Regions from separate parts of the Halopseudomonas salina genome, predicted to be linked through region 1. Evidence: riboswitches for the same ligand, from Rfam matches in the RefSeq annotation. Region 1 holds a riboswitch; the other holds the start of a gene.
The links. Region 1 has a riboswitch for thiamine pyrophosphate ahead of thiC (phosphomethylpyrimidine synthase ThiC). Riboswitches for the same ligand answer to the same signal wherever they lie in the genome.
Positions count from the first base shown of each region.

Region 2: it holds a riboswitch for thiamine pyrophosphate, as region 1 does, so the genes downstream of both, IEV54_RS11085 (SLC5/6 family protein) here and thiC (phosphomethylpyrimidine synthase ThiC) in region 1, are expected to answer to the same signal.

Region 1 covers NZ_BMFF01000003.1:524,812-528,199, forward strand. The annotation lists gene thiC (phosphomethylpyrimidine synthase ThiC) at 1-1,461, opposite strand, end outside; TPP riboswitch at 1,535-1,635, opposite strand; gene IEV54_RS09830 (TolC family outer membrane protein) at 1,769-3,277, shown strand; gene waaA (lipid IV(A) 3-deoxy-D-manno-octulosonic acid transferase) at 3,329-3,388, opposite strand, start outside.
Region 2 covers NZ_BMFF01000004.1:226,805-230,192, forward strand. The annotation lists gene IEV54_RS11080 (D-hexose-6-phosphate mutarotase) at 1-634, shown strand, start outside; gene IEV54_RS11085 (SLC5/6 family protein) at 650-2,026, opposite strand; TPP riboswitch at 2,016-2,142, opposite strand; gene IEV54_RS11090 (3-hydroxyacyl-CoA dehydrogenase) at 2,211-3,185, opposite strand; gene IEV54_RS11095 (flavin-containing monooxygenase) at 3,201-3,388, opposite strand, start outside.

The sequences.
Region 1 (3,388 bases):
GTAACAGAGCATCGCGCAACCGAACCAGCCGATCATTGCAGCGCCAATGCCTGAAGTGATGTGGTCGTAGCCCGGAGCTATGTCCGTGGTCAGCGGCCCCAGGGTATAGAAAGGCGCTTCGTCACAGCATTCGAGCTGCTTGTCCATATTCTCCTTGATCAACTGCATCGGAACATGCCCCGGTCCTTCGATCATCACCTGGACATCATGCTTCCAGGCGATCTTCGTCAACTCGCCGAGCGTCTCCAGCTCGCCAAACTGCGCCTCGTCGTTGGCATCGGCAATAGAGCCAGGACGCAGGCCGTCGCCGAGGGAGAAAGACACATCGTAGGCCTTCATGATTTCGCAGATGTCCTCAAAATGCGTGTAGAGGAAGCTTTCCTTGTGATGCGCAAGACACCACTTGGCCATGATCGACCCACCCCGCGAGACGATACCGGTAACCCTTTTGGCGGTCATCGGTACATAGCGCAGCAGTACACCGGCATGGATGGTGAAATAATCCACACCCTGCTCGGCCTGCTCGATCAGCGTGTCACGGAAGATATCCCAGGTCAGGTCCTCGGCCACGCCGTTGACCTTTTCCAGCGCCTGGTAAATCGGCACCGTGCCTATTGGCACGGGTGAGTTGCGGATGATCCACTCACGGGTTTCATGGATATTCTTGCCGGTGGACAGATCCATCACCGTGTCCGAGCCCCAACGGATACCCCAGGTCATCTTCTCCACTTCCTCTTCGATTGAAGAGCCCAATGCGGAGTTACCGATATTGCCGTTGATCTTGACCAGGAAATTGCGGCCGATAATCATCGGCTCAATCTCGGGGTGATTGATATTGGCTGGAATGATCGCACGACCCCGGGCCACTTCCTCACGAACGAATTCGGCGGTGATCTCCTTCGGGATAGACGCACCAAAACTCTGCCCGGGATGCTGATTGGACAGCAGGCCAGCTTCGCGGGCCTCCTGCAGCTTCATGTTCTCGCGGATAGCGATGTATTCCATCTCCGGCGTGATGATGCCCTGGCGCGCGTAATGCATCTGCGAAACGTTGCAGCCAGCCTTGGCCCGGCGCGGATGGCGCACGTGGGCAAAGCGCATGTTGTCCAGGGCTGAATCGGCCAGGCGTTGCCTGCCGAAATCGGAGCTGAGACCGGGCAGTATTTCGGTATCACCACGCTCCTCGATCCAGGCACTGCGCACATCGGCCAGACCCGCTCGCAAATCGATACTGACGTCCGGATCGGTATAGGGGCCGGAAGTGTCGTAAACCGTGACTGGCGCGTTCTTCTCGCCGCCCAGCTCGGTTGGAGTGTCGGCCAGACTGATTTCACGCATGGGTACCCGGATATCAGGGCGCGAACCAGTCACGTAGATCTTGCGCGACTTGGGAAATGGCTGTGAGGCGGCGCCATCGGCCCCGGAGGTGGGAATGGCACTGTCGGTATGCTTGATGTTCATTATTGTGCTCCGCTGCGTTGTGGCTCGCAGGGAACCGAAACGGCAGGCAGCACGGACCTTAGAAGGTCTGCGGGCAGGCACGCATCTCGATTCCTACGCCGGTATCAACCGGATCAGGTTCAACGGGTATTATCTCAGCCGTCGGCAAAGCCGCAGGCACCCCGTCAAGATGAGCAACCAGATTATCATAGCTACACGAGAGAGCGCGAAACACTTTGTTCCGCACCAGGTCCCAAGCATTGCTTGACCACCAGCCGACATCTCCTTAGCCTTGGTTGATTATTTCTCCCATGCGAAGGAACTCTGCATGCTGCGCCCTCTTTACGTTGCCATTGTACTGGCAGGACTCTCAGGCCAGGCCGCCGCCCAGGCTGACCTGATGACCGTTTACCAGGAAGCCCTCCTTTACAGTGCCGATCTGGCCGCAGCCGAGGCGGACACGCTCGCGCGGCAAGAGGCCTTGCCCCAGGCACGCGCCCTGCTGCTGCCCAATATCAGCCTGGGTGCGGGCGTTGCACGTGAGCGCCTTGAAGTGGAAGGTCAGGGCAACGACACCTACAACACTGACTATTACCAGGCCAACCTGACCCAACCCTTGTTCCGCGCCGAACGCTGGTTCAATTATCAAGCTGCCAAGTCTGTCACTGCCCAGGCGATGGTCGAGTTTTCAGCCATTCAGCAGGACCTGATCATCGAGGTGGCCGAAGCCTACTTCAATGTGCTGCGTGCCTCAGACAACCTGGCGACCGCCCGTGCCGAGGAAGACGCCTTCGAACGGCAGCTTGACCAGGCACGCGAACGTTTCGAAGTCGGCCTGTCCGCCCGCACGGATGTACTCGAAGCGCTGGCTGGATACGACACTGCCCGAGCTACCCGGTTGACCGCACAGACCAATCTGACGGTCAGCTACCAGGCGCTGACACGCTTGACCCTGAGCGACTACGACAGCCTGGCGGGCATACGCCACGAAATGCCGATCATGCCGCCACTCCCGGCGAACCTGCAGGAGTGGGTAGATACCGCAGCCAGTCAGAATCTCAGCCTGCAAGCCAGTCGACTGGCCGTGAACACGGCCGAGGACACACTGCGTAGCAGCAAGGCGACATTTGCGCCCACCGTTGATGCCTTCGCCCGCTACAACCACAGTAGTGGTGGGGCCGATCTTGGCGGTGTTCCCCTTGGCGCCACAAACAGAAATGGGGATACGGAACAGGCCAGCATCGGTATCGAAGTCACCCTGCCGCTGTTCACAGGCGGAAGTAGAAGTTCTCAGGTTCGCGAGTCGGGCTATCGCCTGAGCCAGAGCGAGCGCCTGAGCGAAGCCAGGTTGCGTGAGGTCGTGGAGAGCACGCGCAATCTGTTCCGCACGGTCACTTCCAGCGTGGAGGAAGTGGAAGCACGCAGGCAGGCAATCATTTCTGCACGGGCGGCCCGCGATGCGACCCAGACAGGGTACGAAGTAGGCACACGCAACGTGGTGGACGTTCTCGAAGCCGAGCGCAACCTGTTTCGAGCAGTCCGCGACTACAACACCACTCGCTACAACTACATCATTGATACGCTGCGACTGAAGCAGGCCGCCGGCACACTGAGTCCGGAAGACCTCATGGAGCTCTCCCAGTGGCTCGACCCACAATACAACCCTGACGAAGACTTCATTCCTCCATTTGACGAGGAAGAGGTTCAGAGCATGACGATGCAACGGCCTGCAGTTGAACGCAGTGGCTCCGCAGAACCCAACGGGCCAGTTGAGCGCGGCGGCCCGTTCGAGATGGATGCAGACGCCACCAACGAACCGGTGCGCAGCACGTTTTGACTTGTCAGCCCCTCGCTGTAGGTTCAGCGAGGGGTGTCATAGCAGAAGCGCTCAGTGACGACTGTCAATGCCAGCGTCACGATCGAGCCTGACGGCAATACCCTCCAGAAG
Region 2 (3,388 bases), on a different contig from region 1:
GTTTGGCAACGAGCGCTCCGGCCCTGCACATGGCATTGCTCGCACGGGGCTCTGGGAGTTGGAATCAGTCGTGGTCACGGATGAAGCAGTACAGATAAATCTCGAGCTTCCGCAGTCTGAAATGGCCATTCATATACCCGACGAACACTGGAAACTGGGGGTTCAGTTCATACTGGCAAGCGACTTGCAGGTGACACTGACCTCAACCAATACGGGCAGCAAAGCACAAATCCTCGGGCAGGCTTTACACGCCTACCTGCCTGTTTCAGATATCACACAGGTCGAGATAAAGGGTCTGGACCAGGCCAGCTATCTGGATCAATTGACCGGCAAAGAGGAAGTACAGCTGGGGCCGGTTCGCTTCTCGCAGGAGGTAGACCGGATCTACCATGGGGCCATTGGCGCCGTGCAGCTTGAGGACGCTGGCGAGACCATCACCGTCGCAGGTTCGGGAAGCGGCTCGACAGTCATCTGGAACCCCTGGGTGAAAAAGTCTCGGCGTCTTGGTCATTTTCCAGAGGACGGCTACCGGGAGATGCTGTGCATCGAAACAGCTAACGCAGGGCACGACAGGCGTGTTCTGGATCCTGGTGAGACCCACAGTCTGAGTACGAGAATCAGTCACCACGTTTGAGGGACGCCTGCCGCCTCACTTTCGTGAGGCGGGCATGATCAGTGCCACCGCAATACTGACCAGACTGGACGCGAGCAGGGCGCCCAGAAAAGGTGCCAGTGTCGGAATCGCACCCGGAAAACTGGCAGCCAGCAGGCCCGATGAAAAGGACCCACCCGTAACCCATCCTGGCAGTACGGCGCCCAACAGCCCGGCCAGGCAACCGGCTATGGCAGCTACCGCTCCCATGCGTTTCCACAACCCCATCAATACCGGTACCACCGCCGTGGCGCAGAGCAGATCAGCGATCAGAAACAGTCGCAGCACCGAGATTCCCTGCAAGGCGATGAGCACTACCGGAACCATAAGTAAAACGGTGATCCAGCGCGCACTGGTCAGCGAAAGCCCTTTCTTTTCCGTAACCGCCAGCGAGGCAATCGCGTTCTGCAGGGTATCCACTGAAGAAGCAACCAGGGTAAGTGCCAGTACCAGCGCGGGTATGGTCAACCACGCAGACGCATCCATCAGCAATGCGAAAAATGGAATCGGAGGGCTACCCAGATCGGTGCCACTCATTGCTGCAGCAATACCCAGCCCACCTACAATCGCCACTACAATGACCGTTATTAGGCCGCCGAGAAGAGCGCCCCGACCCAGTGATGCACCATCACGGGCAGACCAGACCCGTTGCCAGTAGCCCTGATGAAAGAGATTTGCAGCCGTGACGGCGATGATCAGCGTCAACGCGACGCCCAAGGCACTGCCCACCGGAATGCCTGGCAGCTGCATTGAGGATGAGTCCATATCGGGTAGACGCTGCAACGCAACAGCACCTACGACTACAAGCAGTGCCAATAATAGCCAAGCTTGCCAGCGGTCCGTCATCAAGCTCGCCCGCAAACCACCGCCGGCAGTGTAGATAAGCGTGGCTACAGCTACTCCCAGAATGACCAATGCGGGATTCACATCGGACAACATGGCGGTAATTGCGCCAATGGCAGTGAGTTCGGCAATCAGGAAGCACAACATGTAGAGCAACGAGATCATTGCCACCCAGCGACGTACCAAAGCGCCATAACACGCCTGGGCAAACTCGCCGATGCTGCTGCCCTGCGGTAGATAACGGCGAATAGCCGGTCCGCAGAATGCAAATACAATAAAGGGCAGGGCAGCACCAATAGCGTAACCAGCCAGTGCCACAGGCCCCACCAGAGCCCCCACTTCCGGCGGCGCAAAGAGAATCCAGCCGCCCATACCCGAGGCCAGAAACGACAGCCCAAGTGCCTGGGCGCCCTGGCTGTTGCGAGCGGTCAGGAAATCATCGAGTTCAGCATGGCTGCGTCGGGCACGCAGGCCCAGCCAGACGAATAACAGAAGCGCCGCGCCCAGCACGGCGAGGGTCAGGTAAGGCATGTCGCACTTCCTCCGCCGGTATTATCCGGATCAGGTTCCAGGGTTTGGGCGGGCTGCAGACAGCCCACTGATTCTCAGCCTGTGCGGATGACGGACAGGCTCCCCTGGCGACTAAAATGTGGGATTAAGATGAAGCGCGCCAATACTGCCACAGAAAGTGGCAGCAGACGACAGTTTGGCGTGCTCAGCTCGCAGCAGCGAGGCTTTGCGGCTTAACCAAGGCGACCAGTTCTTCCAAGGCATCCATATCCGGAACTGCAAGAAAGTCTGAAGCCTGATAAGCCGGATTCGGATAACGATAATAGCCTTCCCCGGTCTGCAGACCCAGTTTTCCCTTGTCTACAAAATGCTGTTTGATATAGACGGCATCGGCCAGCAATTGGGCATCCTGTTTCTCGTTACCCCAATAATTCATCACGTCGTAGCAGGTTTTCATGCCGATAATATCCATGATGCCGCAAGGCCCCACAGCACATCCGCGATTGGCAATCAGATAGGTCCGGTCGATGTATTCAGGGGTGGATACGCCATTGGTGATTAGCGACTGAGTGGCGCTCAATAAAGGCACCAGCCAGGTATTGAGTACATAGCCGTTCTGCTCTTTTTGAATCGGGATGGGCACCATGCCAATTTCAATGGCAAACCGGGTTACTGCCCGTAGCGTGTCTTCGGCGGTGCCGGCATGGGCCATCACCTCTGCCAGGTTCATGCTCCAGATCATGTTGGCAAAATGCAGCGCGCAGTATTTTTCCGGCCGACCGGTAGCGCTCGCAAACTGGGCAGGTAGCAATGTTGATGAGTTGGTCGCTACCAGGGTGTGTGCCGGCAATAATGCTGCCATCTCCTGATAGACCGCAGTTTTTACTTCCGGGATTTCCGGTACTGCTTCTATAACAAGATCGGCGTTGATAACGACATCGGCGAGAATGCAGCTGTAGCTGAGACGAGCCTGGGTCTCACTGATCATGGACTGACTCGCACCCAGTTCAGCCTGGTAGATAGCGGCATACTGCTGATGAGCAAGCTGGCAACGCTGCAGGGACTCTTCAAACAGATCGTATACAACGACCTGCTTGCCCTTGAATGCACTGTGCCAGGCAATCTGGCCACCCAATACGCCTGCACCTAGAACAGTCAGATTATTCAATGCTTGTGTCATAGGGATCTCCGGAGGTCAAGCAGCCTGGTCGGCCGCCTGTTTGGTAGTGGCGGACGGATCGAAGGTCAAAATACCGTCCTCGAGCGACTCCTTGAGTAACAGCACCGAATCGAGCTCGTAATTGTTCAGAATCCGCCAGGGCAGGGCGCGGCCCTGGCGTGGCAGAATACCGTTGGCCCTTTGTACATATCCGGACTGCAGAG